One region of the Staphylococcus sp. SUC_1.2 genome, then DNA from elsewhere that is predicted to be linked to it. Evidence: riboswitches for the same ligand, from Rfam matches in the RefSeq annotation. Region 1 holds a riboswitch; each other region holds the start of a gene.
The links. Region 1 has a riboswitch for lysine ahead of NR218_RS00910 (amino acid permease). Riboswitches for the same ligand answer to the same signal wherever they lie in the genome.
Positions count from the first base shown of each region.

Region 2: another riboswitch for lysine. It lies ahead of NR218_RS02785 (amino acid permease); the one in region 1 lies ahead of NR218_RS00910 (amino acid permease).
Region 3: another riboswitch for lysine. It lies ahead of NR218_RS10355 (aspartate kinase); the one in region 1 lies ahead of NR218_RS00910 (amino acid permease).

Region 1 covers NZ_JANJPM010000001.1:171,287-176,190, reverse strand. Annotated here, with positions in the region: gene thrS (threonine--tRNA ligase) at 4-1,941, shown strand; lysine riboswitch at 1,990-2,165, shown strand; gene NR218_RS00910 (amino acid permease) at 2,318-3,811, shown strand; ribosomal protein L20 leader region at 3,874-4,001, shown strand; gene infC (translation initiation factor IF-3) at 4,025-4,552, shown strand; gene rpmI (50S ribosomal protein L35) at 4,580-4,780, shown strand; gene rplT (50S ribosomal protein L20) at 4,834-4,904, shown strand, end outside.
Region 2 covers NZ_JANJPM010000005.1:4,440-9,343, forward strand. Annotated here, with positions in the region: gene NR218_RS02765 (NUDIX domain-containing protein) at 1-97, opposite strand, end outside; gene rplT (50S ribosomal protein L20) at 248-604, opposite strand; gene rpmI (50S ribosomal protein L35) at 659-859, opposite strand; gene infC (translation initiation factor IF-3) at 887-1,414, opposite strand; ribosomal protein L20 leader region at 1,437-1,564, opposite strand; gene NR218_RS02785 (amino acid permease) at 1,628-3,121, opposite strand; lysine riboswitch at 3,281-3,456, opposite strand; gene thrS (threonine--tRNA ligase) at 3,506-4,904, opposite strand, start outside.
Region 3 covers NZ_JANJPM010000031.1:17,981-22,884, forward strand. Annotated here, with positions in the region: gene dapB (4-hydroxy-tetrahydrodipicolinate reductase) at 1-508, opposite strand, end outside; gene dapA (4-hydroxy-tetrahydrodipicolinate synthase) at 511-1,392, opposite strand; gene NR218_RS10350 (aspartate-semialdehyde dehydrogenase) at 1,394-2,383, opposite strand; gene NR218_RS10355 (aspartate kinase) at 2,443-3,648, opposite strand; lysine riboswitch at 3,726-3,901, opposite strand; gene NR218_RS10360 (ABC-F family ATP-binding cassette domain-containing protein) at 4,174-4,904, opposite strand, start outside.

The DNA.
Region 1 (4,904 bases):
GATATGGAACAAATTAATATTAAGTTTCCAGATGGCAATTCAAAATCATTTGACAAAGGAACTACTACAGAAGATATTGCACAATCAATTAGTCCTGGACTTCGAAAAAAAGCAGTAGCAGGAAAATTTAATAATCAACTCGTTGATTTAACTCGTCCACTTGAAGAAGATGGGGCAATTGAAATTGTTACACCTGGTAGTGATGAAGCTCTAGAGGTATTACGTCATTCAACTGCTCATTTAATGGCTCAAGCATTAAAACGAATTTATGGAGATGTTAAATTCGGTGTTGGTCCAGTGATTGAAGGCGGTTTTTACTACGACTTTGACATGGATGAAAAAGTATCATCAGATGACTTTGAAAAAATCGAAAAAACAATGAAACAAATTGTTAACGAAAATTATAAAATTGAACGTAAAGTGGTTTCTCGTGAAGAAGCAAAAGATTTCTTTAAAGATGATCCATATAAATTAGAATTAATAGATGCAATTCCTGAAGATGAGAATGTAACATTATATACTCAAGGTGAATTTACAGATTTATGCCGTGGTGTTCATGTGCCATCAACTTCAAAAATTAAAGAATTTAAACTGCTTTCTACTGCAGGTGCATATTGGCGTGGGGATAGCGACAATAAAATGTTACAACGTATATATGGTACTGCTTTCTTTGATAAAAAAGATTTAAAAGCACATTTAGACATGTTAGAGGAACGTCGTGAACGTGATCATCGTCGTATTGGTAAAGATTTAGAATTATTTACAAATAATCAACTTGTTGGTGCTGGTCTTCCACTATGGTTACCAAATGGTGCAACAATTCGCCGTGAAATTGAACGTTATATTGTAGATAAGGAAGTAAGCATGGGATATGATCATGTATATACTCCAGTTCTAGCTAACGTTGAACTTTATAAAACTTCAGGTCATTGGGATCACTATAGAGATGATATGTTCCCACCAATGAAATTAGATGAAACTGAAGAAATGGTATTACGTCCAATGAACTGTCCACATCATATGATGGTTTATAATAATAAACCACATTCTTATCGTGAATTACCAATTCGTATTGCTGAATTAGGTACTATGCATAGATATGAAGCAAGTGGTGCAGTATCAGGCTTACAACGTGTAAGAGGTATGACTTTAAATGATTCTCATATCTTTGTACGTCCTGACCAAATTAAAGATGAATTCAAACGCGTTGTTCATATGATACAAGATGTTTATGAAGACTTTGGTTTTGAAGATTACACATTCAGATTAAGTTACAGAGATCCTGAAGATAAAGAAAAATATATGGACGATGATGACATGTGGAATAAAGCTGAGTCTATGCTTAAAGAAGCAGTAGATGAAATGGGCTTACCATATGTTGAAGCTATTGGAGAAGCAGCATTCTATGGTCCTAAATTAGATGTTCAAGTTAAAACTGCAATGGGTAAAGAAGAAACCCTTTCAACTGCACAACTTGATTTCTTACTACCTGAACGATTTGATCTTTCTTATATTGGTAGTGATGGTGAAAATCACCGACCTGTTGTTATTCATCGTGGCGTAGTTTCAACTATGGAACGTTTTGTAGCTTTCTTAACTGAAGAAACTAAAGGTGCTTTCCCAACATGGTTAGCTCCAAAACAAGTTGAGATTATTCCAGTAAATGTAGATTTACATTACGACTATGCGAGAAATTTACAAGATGAATTAAAATCTCAAGGTGTTCGTGTAGAAATTGATGATCGTAACGAAAAAATGGGCTATAAAATTCGAGAGGCACAAATGCAAAAAATTCCTTATCAAATTGTAGTAGGAGATAAAGAAGTTGAAAACAACGAAGTAAATGTTCGTAAGTATGGCTCACAAGATCAAGAAACAATAGAAAGAGATGAATTTATCTGGAACTTAGTAGATGAAATTCGTCTAAAAAAACGTAGATAGTCTTGATAAAATAATATCCTTAATGTATATTACAAAGTAGTTAAATAAAAATGAGTTAGAGGTTGCATCTTTAAAAAGTAATACTTCAGAAGTTGATATGGAACGTATGTTGAAAGTATGAAAGGTAAAGATGCCGAAACAAATGATAACCATACTTATGATTTGTTGGGACAGTTATCGAATAGAAACTGTACTGTCACAGTTTGTGATGTGCTACCGATATAGATTAAGTAATGGGTGCATATCTTAACGGTATGTACCTATTTTTTAATTTGTAATTTGATTTACATATCATTTATAAAAATTAAATATGTTAATTATCTTCACATAACAAATAAATACTTAGCTAACCTCTACATTAAGAAAGGGAGCTTATATGAGTAAAGTTGAAAATCAAGATAGCGGTATGAAGAGAGGGTTAAAAGATCGTCATATCTCTATGATTGCAATGGGAGGCTGTATCGGTACAGGCCTATTTATGACATCAGGTGGTGCTATTCACGATGCTGGTGCATTAGGTGCGCTTATTGCATATGCAATTATTGGAGCTATGGTATTCTTTTTAATGACTTCTTTAGGAGAAATGGCTACGTATTTACCTGTTTCAGGTTCATTTAGTACCTATGCAACACGATTTGTAGATCCATCATTAGGATTCGCATTAGGTTGGAACTATTGGTTTAACTGGGTAATTACTGTAGCGGCAGATGTAACTATTGCAGCGCAAGTCATACAGTATTGGACACCTATGGCAGGGATACCAGCATGGGTATGGAGTTGTATCTTTATAGTTATTATTTTCGCATTAAACTCTTTATCTGTAAGAGTATATGGTGAAAGTGAATATTGGTTTGCACTTATAAAAGTGATTACAGTAATTATTTTTATAATTATTGGTATTTTAACTATATTAGGAATTATGGGTGGACATTTTGTAGGATTTGAGACATTTACTAAAGGTGATGGGCCAATCCTAGGTGGAAATCTTGGCGGTAGTTTACTTTCAATCCTAGGTGTATTCTTAGTTGCTGGTTTCTCATTCCAAGGTACTGAATTAATAGGTATTACTGCTGGAGAATCTGAGAATCCAGAACGTGCTGTCCCAAAAGCAATTAAACAAGTTTTTTGGAGAATATTATTATTTTACATCTTAGCCATCTTTGTTATTGGTATGTTAATTCCTTATAATAGTAATGCTTTAATGGGTGGAGATAACGATGTTGCAACATCTCCATTTACCCTTGTCTTTAAAAATGCAGGCTTAGCATTCGCTGCTTCATTTATGAATGCAGTTATTTTAACTTCAGTATTATCAGCTGGTAATTCAGGGATGTATGCATCAACACGTATGTTATATTCAATGAGTAAAGATAAATTAGCATTCGCTTCGTTTGGTAAAACGAATAAACACGGCGTGCCATATTTATCATTGATTGCTACTGGTGTACTTGTAGTCGTTATTTTCTTAGTACAAAAATTAAGCGGAAATGCTTATGAATACATTGTAGCTGCCAGTGGTATGACAGGCTTTATTGCTTGGGTAGGTATTGCAGTAAGTCATTATCGCTTTAGACGAGCATTTAATGTTCAACATCATCGTAAATCAGAATTGAAATATAAAGCGAAATGGTTCCCATTCGGTCCAATATTTGCAGGTATATTGTGTGTGATTGTGATTGTTGGACAAGATGTGGATTTCATTAAAACAGGGCACTTTGATCTTAATCGATTTATTATTACGTATATGGGTATTCCAGTATTTTTAGTATTCTTTATTTATCATAAATTAAGATATAAAACTAAAAAAATACCTCTTGAAGAAGTTGATTTAAGCCAAGATGTCTCAATGAATGAAGTAAAACATCACTAATTTCAAAAAACAATTGACATGCTTAATAAAACTTGATATGATTAGTATCGTTGATTACGAAACGAACCAAGTAGAAACACCCGTTTCTCACCTGTAGCGACGCAAAAAGCTGTTGGCAGGTTAATCATGTCACACAATTATTGTGTATGAGTGAAGAGCGGGCAAATATTGTCCGCTCTTTTTGCTTGGGAAAATTTCGTAAAATTTTGGGAGGTGTCAACCATAGCAAAAAATCAAACGCAAGTTAACGAAAAAATTCGCGCAAAAGAATTACGTTTAATTGGCCAAAATGGTGACCAAATTGGTGTTAAATCTAAAAGAGAAGCTCTTGAGATGGCTGAAAGAGTTGAATTAGATTTAGTAGTTGTTGCACCAAATGCTAAACCACCTGTTGCAAGAATTATGGATTATGGTAAATATAAATTCGAACAACAGAAAAAAGAAAAAGAAATGAAGAAAAAACAAAAAGTTATCAATGTTAAAGAAATTCGTTTAAGTCCAACTATTGAGGAACACGATTTCCAAACTAAGTTGAAAAATGGACGTAAATTCTTAACTAAAGGTGACAAATGTAAAGTTTCTATTCGTTTCAGAGGTCGTGCAATTACACACAAAGAAATTGGTCAACGTGTTTTAGAAAAATTTGCAGACGAATGTAAAGATATTGCCACTGTTGAACAAAAACCTAAAATGGAAGGGCGCCAAATGTTTATTATGTTAGCGCCTGTAAACGAAAAATAATTTACTTTTATTAGGAGGAAATGAATCATGCCAAAAATGAAAACTCACCGTGGAGCAGCTAAACGTGTTAAAAGAACTGGTTCAGGTCAATTAAAACGTTCTAGAGCTTTCACATCTCACTTATTTGCAAATAAAAATACTAAACAAAAACGTAAATTACGTAAAGCTAAACTAGTATCTAAAAGCGATATGAAACGCGTAAAACAATTGTTAGCTTACAAAAAATAATTAATATTACTTTCGAACGATGATAAAGCGATATATTTAAGGAGGAATTTAACATGCCACGAGTTAAAGGTGGAACAGTAACAAGAGCACGTCGTAAAAAAACGATTAAATTGGCTAAAGGTTA
Region 2 (4,904 bases), on a different contig from region 1:
GATCATTTTTAGTTAAAAAGCCGTTAAAAGCATTTGACTCTTGTTCAAAAAGGATATCTCTTGGTACAACTATAATTTGCTCATCATATTTAGACATAGTGTTCTCCTTACAATAATTTCTTAATTAGCATTTTATCAAACTCGATCACCAAAGAACAAATAAAGGTGCATTAACGATTTATAATTTCAATTCTTAATTATTTGAAAACAAAAAAAGATGACTTCAAAGTCATCTTTTATAAATCAATTATTTTAAAGCTTCTTTAGCTTTTGAAACTAACTCTGCGAAAGCTTTTTCATCTGAAATAGCAACTTCAGAAAGCATTTTACGGTTAATATTGATGTCAGCTTTTTTCAAGCCGTTCATTAATCTTGAATAGCTCATGTCATGTTGACGTGCAGCTGCGTTAATACGTGTAATCCATAATTTACGGAAATCACGTTTACGTTGACGACGGTCACGGAAAGCGTATTGACCTGATTTCATTACTTGTTGTTTTGCTACTTTATATAATGTGTGTTTAGCACCGAAGTAACCTTTAGCTAATTTAATCGTTTTTTTACGACGTGCTCTTGTTACTGTTCCACCTTTAACTCGTGGCATATTAAATTCCTCCTTAGATATAACAATTAATTATCGTACATTTATCAATTACAATTATTTTTTATAAGCTAATAATTGTTTTACTCGTTTCATATCGCTTTTAGAAACTAATTTAGCTTTACGTAATTTACGTTTTTGTTTAGTGTTTTTATTTGCAAATAAGTGTGATGTGAAAGCTCTTGAACGTTTTAATTGACCTGAACCAGTTCTTTTAACACGTTTAGCTGCTCCACGGTGAGTTTTCATTTTTGGCATGATTCATTTCCTCCTAATAATAGTGAATTATTTTTCGTTAATAGGCGCTAACATGATAAACATTTGACGCCCTTCCATTTTAGGTTTCTGTTCAACAGTGGCAATATCTTTACATTCGTCAGCGAATTTTTCTAATACGCGCTGACCAATTTCCTTATGAGTGATTGCACGACCTCTGAAACGAATAGAAACTTTACATTTATCGCCTTTAGATAAGAATTTACGACCATTTTTCAACTTAGTTTGGAAATCATGTTCCTCAATAGTTGGACTTAGGCGTATTTCTTTAACATTGATAACTTTTTGTTTCTTTTTCATTTCTTTTTCTTTTTTCTGCTGTTCGAATTTGTATTTACCATAATCCATAATTCTTGCAACAGGTGGTTTAGCATTTGGTGCTACAACTACTAAATCTAATTCAACATGTTCAGCCATTTCTATTGCTTCTCGTTTTGATTTAACACCAATTTGGTCACCATTTTGGCCAATTAAACGTAATTCTTTAGCGCGAATCTTTTCGTTAACTTGCGTTTGATCTTTTGCTATGGTTGACACCTCCCAAAATTTTACGAAATTTTCCAAGCAAAAAGAGCGAGCATAGAATGCCCGCTCTTCTCTCATACACATATAATGTGTGACATGATTAACCTGCCAACTGCTTGATGCGTCGCTACAGGTGAGAAACGGGTGTTTCTACTTGGTACGTTTCGTATTCAACGTTAATTATCATATCAGTGTATATCATATAAGTCAACAATTATTTTAATATTAGTGATGTTTTACTTCATCCATTGAAACATCTTGTCTTAAATCTACTTTATCTAATGGAATTATCTTCGTTTTATATCTCAATTTATGATAAATAAAGAATACTAAGAAAACTGGGATTCCCATATATGTGATAATGAAGCGATTTAAATCGAAATGACCTGTTTTAATAAAATCAACATCTTGCCCGATTATGACAATCACACAGAGCAAGCCTGCGAATATAGGACCGAATGGGAACCATTTAGCTTTATACTTCAACTCCCTTTTACTATGATGTTGTTTTTCGAAAGCTCTTCTAAATCTGTAGTGACTAATTGCAATACCTACCCATGCGATAAAGCCTGTCATACCACTTGCAGCAACAATATATTCATATGCGTCACCACTTAGTTTTTGCACTAAGAAAATAATAACAACTAAAATCGCTGTCGCAAATAAAGATAAGTATGGCACACCATATTTATTCGTTTTACCAAATGAATGGAAAGCTAATTTATCTTTACTCATAGAATATAACATTCGTGTTGATGCATACATACCTGAATTACCTGCTGATAAAACTGATGTTAAAATAACTGCATTCATAAATGATGCCGCAAAAGCTAACCCAGCATTTTTAAACACGAGTGTAAATGGAGAAGTAGCAATATTATCATCGCCACCCATCAATGCATTACTATCGTAAGGGATTAACATACCTATAACAAATATTGCTAATATGTAGAATAATAATATTCTCCAGAATACTTGTTTAATAGCTTTAGGTACAGCGCGTTCTGGATTTTCAGATTCTCCAGCTGTAATACCAATTAACTCTGTACCTTGGAATGAGAATCCAGCAACTAGGAAGACGCCTAGAATTGATAATAAACTTCCACCTAAGTTACCACCTAGAATTGGTCCGTCACCTTTCGTAAATGTCTCGAAACCTACAAATTCTCCACCCATAATACCTAGTATCGTTAAAAGACCAATAATGATAAAGATAATGACTGTTACAACTTTGATTAAAGCGAACCAATATTCACTTTCACCATAAACTCTAACAGATAAAGAGTTTAGTGCGAATATAATAACTAAGAATATACAACTCCAAACCCATGCTGGAATACCAGCCATAGGTGTCCAATATTGAATGACTTGTGCAGCAATGGTTACATCTGCTGCAACTGTAATAACCCAGTTAAACCAATAGTTCCAACCTAGCGCAAATCCTAAAGATGGATCTACAAAACGTGTTGCGTAAGTACTAAATGAACCAGGCACTGGTAAATACGTTGCCATTTCACCTAAAGATGTCATGAGGAAGAATACCATAGCTCCAATAATCGCATATGCAATTAAAGCACCTAATGCCCCTGCATCGTGTATTGCTCCCCCAGAGGTCATAAATAATCCGGTACCGATACAACCACCCATTGCTATCATAGAAATATGGCGGTCCTTCAGTCCTCTTTTGATTCCATCATCTTGATTTTCGACTTTTTTCATAGAAGCTCCCTTTCTTACAGTAGAGGCTAACTAAAATAGTTTTGTTGTGTTATGCGATGATTATGAACGCATTCAAATTATACTTCCAAATAGTTTATAATTCTTTAAAGCATAAAAAAATGGTTGCATACCTTTAGATATGCAACCATCTGCTTAATCTATGTCGGTAGCACATCACAAATTGTGACAGTACAGTTTCTATTCGATAACTGTCCCAACAAATGATAATTAAGGGTATCATTCATTTCGGCATCTTTACCTTCCACACTTTCAACATACGTTCCTTAATAACTTCTGAAGTGTTACTAATTAAAGACGCAACCTCTAACTCTTTTTTTAATTAACTATATAGTAATATACATTAAGCTATCATTTTTATCAATACTATCTATGTTTTTTCAAACGAATTTCATCTACTAAATTCCAAATAAATTCATCTTTTTCAACTGTTTCTTGATCTTGAGAGCCGTATTTACGTACATTGACTTGATTGTTTTCAACTTCTTTATCACCAACAACTATTTGATAAGGTATTTTTTGCATTTGTGCTTCACGAATTTTGTACCCCATTTTTTCATTACGGTCATCAATTTCTACACGTACACCTTGTGATTTTAATTCATCTTGTAAATTTCTAGCATAGTCATAATGTAAGTCAACATTAACAGGTATTATTTCAACTTGTTTAGGTGCTAACCAAGTTGGGAATGCACCCTTAGTTTCTTCAGTTAAGAACGCTACAAATCGTTCCATAGTTGAAACTACGCCACGATGAATAACTACTGGACGATGATTTTCACCATCGCTACCGATGTATGTTAGTTCAAAACGTTCTGGCAATAAGAAATCAATTTGAGCAGTTGATAAAGTTTCTTCTTTACCCATAGCAGTCTTAACTTGAACATCTAGTTTTGGACCATAGAATGCCGCTTCACCAATTGCTTCAACATATGGTAATCCCATTTCATCGACTGCTTCTTTTAACATAGTTTCAGCTTTGTTCCACATTTCATCATCATCCATATACTTCTCTTTATCTTCTGGATCTCTGTAACTTAATCTGAATGTGTAATCTTCAAAGCCAAAGTCACTATATACTTCTTGAATCATGTTAACAACACGTTTAAATTCATCTTTAATTTGATCAGGTCTAACAAATATGTGTGAATCGTTTAATGTCATTCCACGTACACGTTGTAATCCTGATACAGCACCACTAGCTTCATATCTGTGCATAGTTCCTAATTCTGCAATACGGATAGGTAGTTCACGATAAGAATGAGGACGATTATTATAGACCATCATATGATGTGGACAATTCATAGGTCGTAATACCATTTCTTCTGTTTCATCTAATTTCATTGGTGGGAACATATCATCTCTATAATGATCCCAGTGTCCAGAAGTTTTGTATAACTCAACATTTGCTAACACTGGAGTATATACGTGGTCATAACCCATACTTACCTCTTTATCAACTATATAACGTTCAATTTCTCTACGAATTGTAGCACCATTAGGCAACCATAATGGAAGACCTGCACCTACTAATTGATTATTAGTGAATAGCTCTAAATCTTTACCAATTCGACGGTGATCACGCTCACGACGCTCTTCAAGCATCTCTAAATGTGCTTTCAAATCTTTTTTATCAAAGAATGCTGTACCATAAATACGCTGTAACATTTTGTTATTGCTGTCACCACGCCAATATGCACCGGCAGTTGAAAGTAATTTAAATTCTTTGATTTTTGAAGTTGAAGGAACGTGTACACCACGACAT
Region 3 (4,904 bases), on a different contig from region 1:
CATGTCGATCGTAAACAGGCGTTACATTTTCACGTAATTCTTTAATAACATCATAAAGTTTGACGAGTGTGCCACTTGGCGCATCCACTTTTTTATTATGATGAGCTTCAGTTAACTCAATATCATAATCTTGTAAAAGGGGAACAGCTGCTTCTAGAATTTTAGTTAATGCATGGACGCCATAACTCATATTTGCACTGAAGAAAACAGGCATACGTTCGCTTAATTGTTCTAATTTTTGAATCAGTTTTTCTTTTTCACCAGTAGTAGCAATCACTAAAGGTAATTCAAACTCTTCATCTAATAAAGGTAATAATAGATTAGGATTAGAGAAGTCGATCGCTACATCGGCTTCATTTTGTGCGTCTGCAATATGATGATAAGCTTTATATGGTGAATGTTGATGTTCTTCTGGCTCAATTGTACCAACAATCTCATGACCTTTTTCTTCTGCTAATCTGGCAACGCGTTGATTCATTGTGCCATATCCAATGAGTAAAATTTTCATTTTTATTCCTCCGTTTTAAATGCTTTATAAGCATTCACTAATACATTTGCTTTTTCTTTCTCTAGTGGTAATAAAGGTAATCTTAATTCATAATTTCCAAATCCTAAATGACTTGTTAGAGCTTTAATTGGAATAGGGTTGACATCAACTGAAAGTGCATCTAACAATTGACCTATCGGTTCAAAGTCTTTCTCAATTTCTTTCCCATTTTGTTTAGCATCATAAAGTGCTTGAAATTCTTTCGGAATAACGTTAGCAATGACAGAAATTACGCCATTACCTCCACGATTATAGAATTCTACGACATTATCATCATTACCACTGTAAAAAGCAAATTCATCTTGATGAATACGTTTTTTCACTTCTTCGTAATAGTTAAAGTCATTTGTAGCATCTTTAATAGCTACAATGTAATCATTATGACTTAATGTTTCGACTGTTTCAGGATCAATTGTCATATTCGTTCTTGAAGGTACATTATATAAAACAACAGGTAACTTAACTTCATTCGCGATGGTTTCAAAATGTTTAATTAAGCCACGTTGATTCGTTTTATTATAGTAAGGTGTGATTAACATAATACCATCTACACCTAATTCTTTAGCACGTAATGAAGCTTGAATAGATTTAGCTGTATTATTTGTACCAGTTCCAGCGATAATAGCCACTTGATGATTAACTTGTTTAATCACCGCTTGAAGTACTTTTTCTTTCTCTTCTTCTGTTAAAGTAGGGCTCTCTGCTGTAGTGCCGTTTACAATAATTGCTTTAACATTATTATCAAGTAAAAATTGAACATGTCGTTCTAATGCTTTATAGTCAACTTCATTATTAGTAAATGGAGTAGCAAGCGCTACACCTACACCTTCAAAAATATGTGCCATATTATCTAGCTCCTTTTAATTTAATGACTTGTTCTAACACTTGAACTGCATTTAAAGCTGCACCTTTAAGTAGGTTATCTGAAGTACACCAAACATGGAAAGTATTATCAAGTGAGTCATCACGACGAATTCTACCTACAAACACTTCATCTTTACCTGTTGAATTAATAGCTAAAGGATATTCATTATTTTCAGGATTGTCTACTAAAACAACACGATTATCGTTTTCAAATAAATCTTTAATTTCTTGAACTGTTGCCTCTTTATCAAGAGTAACATCAATTTCTACGCTATGACTATCTTGAACAGGTACACGTGCACATGTTGCAGTCACACGTAAGTCAGGTTGTCCTAAAATTTTTCGTGTTTCATCAATCATTTTTTGCTCTTCTTTTGTATATCCATCTTCTAAAAAAACATCAATATGTGGTAAAACATTATTATAAATAGGATGTGGATAAGCTTCTGGAGCTTTACCATTCGCACCTTCAGCTAAGTCTCTCTTACCTTTAACCCCTGAACCCGAAACTGCTTGATATGTTGTATAAGCTACACGTTTTAATCCAAAAGCATCGTATAAAACTTTAAGTGGCACGACCGACTGAATTGTTGAGCAGTTAGGATTAGCAATGATACCACGTTTAAATTCTGGTTGGTTAACTTCTGGTACAATTAAATCCACATCGTTTGTCATACGCCATTGACTTGAATTATCAATAACAATTGCTCCAGCTTTTTCGAAAATAGGGGCAAATTGTTTACTTGTTCCGCCACCTGCACTCATTAGCACGTAATCAAATTTTTCACTTGCTGCTTCTTCTGTAAGTTCTTGAACTGTATATGTTTTCCCTTGAAACTCAATTTCTTTACCTGCTGATCTTGCTGATGAGAATAATACCAACTCATCAAATTGGATATGTTTACGATCAATTGTTTCTAACATTTTTGTTCCGACTAATCCTGTTGCTCCAACTACTGCTAATCTTGTCATAAAAGAATCACTCCATTTAAATATTAATTGAATTTTGAATTACTTATTTTAACTTAAGTTTAAATATCAAAAGCATCGTATAGAACTTCAACCGCTTTATTTCCATTTTCTGCATCAATAACATAAGAAATACTAATTTCAGAAGTTGTTGTTTGATAAAATGGAATATTAGAATTAATTAACGTAATAAATGCTTTTGAAGCTACACCAGACATATCACGCATTCCTGAACCAATTAACGAAATTTTGACGTAAGCTTCATTAATTTTATAATCTAAAGCATCAAATGTTGTAGAAAGTTCCTCTAAGATACTTGAAATTTGTTGTACATCACTATCTTTAATAGAAAAAGATAGTTGTAAACCTTCAACATTTACGATTTGAGAAATCATATCCACATTAACTGAACCTTCATCTAAAGCAGTAAATAATTGAGTTAGAAGGCGATTATCTGGAAGAGGGTAACTAATTGTTACATGCATCATATGTGTATCTAATGCAACTCCAGTTACGGCTTTTTTTTCTAATATTTCTGTTCTTGGCATAATCCATGTTCCTTTCACATTTGATAACGTTCTACCTAAATACAAGGGGATATCATAATTTTTAGCAAGTTCTACACTTCTTGTTTCTAACACACCGGCACCTAAAGCGCTCATTTCCATCATTTCTTCATAAGACACATAATCTAAACGTTTTGCCTCACTCAAAATTCTTGGATCAGTAGCATAAACGCCATCAACATCAGTGTAAATTTCACAAGGGATTTGATTACTAGCTGCTAATGCAACAGCAGTCGTATCTGAACCACCACGACCAAGCGTAGTTAACTCTAATTCGTCGTTCACTCCTTGGAAACCTGCTACAACTAAAACATCCTTGTCTTTAAATTCCTTGTTAAATGTTTCAGGATTAATTTCTGCAATTCGACTTTTTAAATGATGACCTACTGTTTTGATACCTGCTTGATATCCAGTCATAGCTCTAGCACTTACGCCAATATCATTTAATACCATCGACAAATAAGAAACTGTTTGTTGTTCACCAGTTGTTAATAATAGAGCAAGTTCTTCATCTTTTGGTGTTGTTGTAAGATGGGAAACATTTTCCATTAATTGATCTGTTGTTTTGCCCATAGCACTTACGACAACAATAAGTTGTTCACCGTCATCTACACGGCGTTTAAGCATTTCTGCAATATTTTTTATCTTTGTAAAATCGGCGACAGATGAACCACCGAACTTCAAAACACGTCGTTTCAAGATTTTACCTCCTAGAATTTAGGGGCACACGTCATAAAAAAGAGCAAGTTCGGAATGTGCGAACTTGCTCGTAATTTATATACAAGTGATGCACTCCATTATTAAATAATAATGACAAACTCTCAGCTCTTAACCACAAAGTCCAACGAACGCTTACTGCGGTTGCAATTCGTTTCGGCATCGCACCCTTTCTATATTAGCCGTGGCAGACAGTATTCTAATATATACTAATGATTGATGCGCCTCATCAATTTCTTATTCAATTACTATGTTTTTAATTATACATAAGCACCTTTTAACTGTAAACCGATTTTTGTGATTTTTTGAAATAAACTGAAAATTATTAAAGTAATATTACTGTTAAAGAAAAGAGATAGTAATAATAAGTAATTTGTGTAAATAATAACAATAATTCGAAAATAATAGTATTTTATAAAAAAACTGTCGATAAAGTTCGTTATTTATCGACAGTTTTATGCATAGTTTAAATTTTAAAAATAGAAGATACCTTATTAAAATCCTGTTATTTTATTTTTGTAACACACCAATTTCTTTTAGATATTCTTCATATGGCAATTCTTTAGATAAACTACCTGGTTGGTTCAAGTCAATCACACGATTAGCGATTGTATTAATAAATTCAAAATCATATGAAGTAAAGATAATTGATCCTTTGAATGAAGCTAATCCATCATTAACAGCTGTAATGCTTTCTAAATCAAGATGATTCGTTGGCTCATCAAGTAGTAAAACATTGGCACTTGAAAGCATCATTTTACTTAACATACAACGTACTTTCTCTCCACCTGATAATACACTTGCTTTTTTCTTAACTTCTTCACCGCTAAATAACATACGTCCTAAGAAGCCACGTAAAAATGTTTCAGTTTGTTCATCTTCAGGAGCATATTGACGTAACCATTCAACTAAATTCATATCTACGCCTTCGAAGAAATCAGAATTATCTTTAGGGAAATAGCTTAATGAAGTTGTCACTCCCCATTTAAATGAACCTTCATCTGGTTCCATTTCACCAGCAAGTATTTTTAATAGGGTAGTTTTAGCAATTTCACTATCGCCAATTAAAATAGCTTTATCATTTGGATTCATAGTGAATGAAATGTTATCTAAAACTTTTTCACCATCAATTGTTTTTGAGATACCATCAACTACTAATAAATCGTTACCAATTTCTCTTTCTGGGGTGAATTTCACATAAGGATAACGTCTTGAAGATGGTTGAATATCATCAAGTTCAA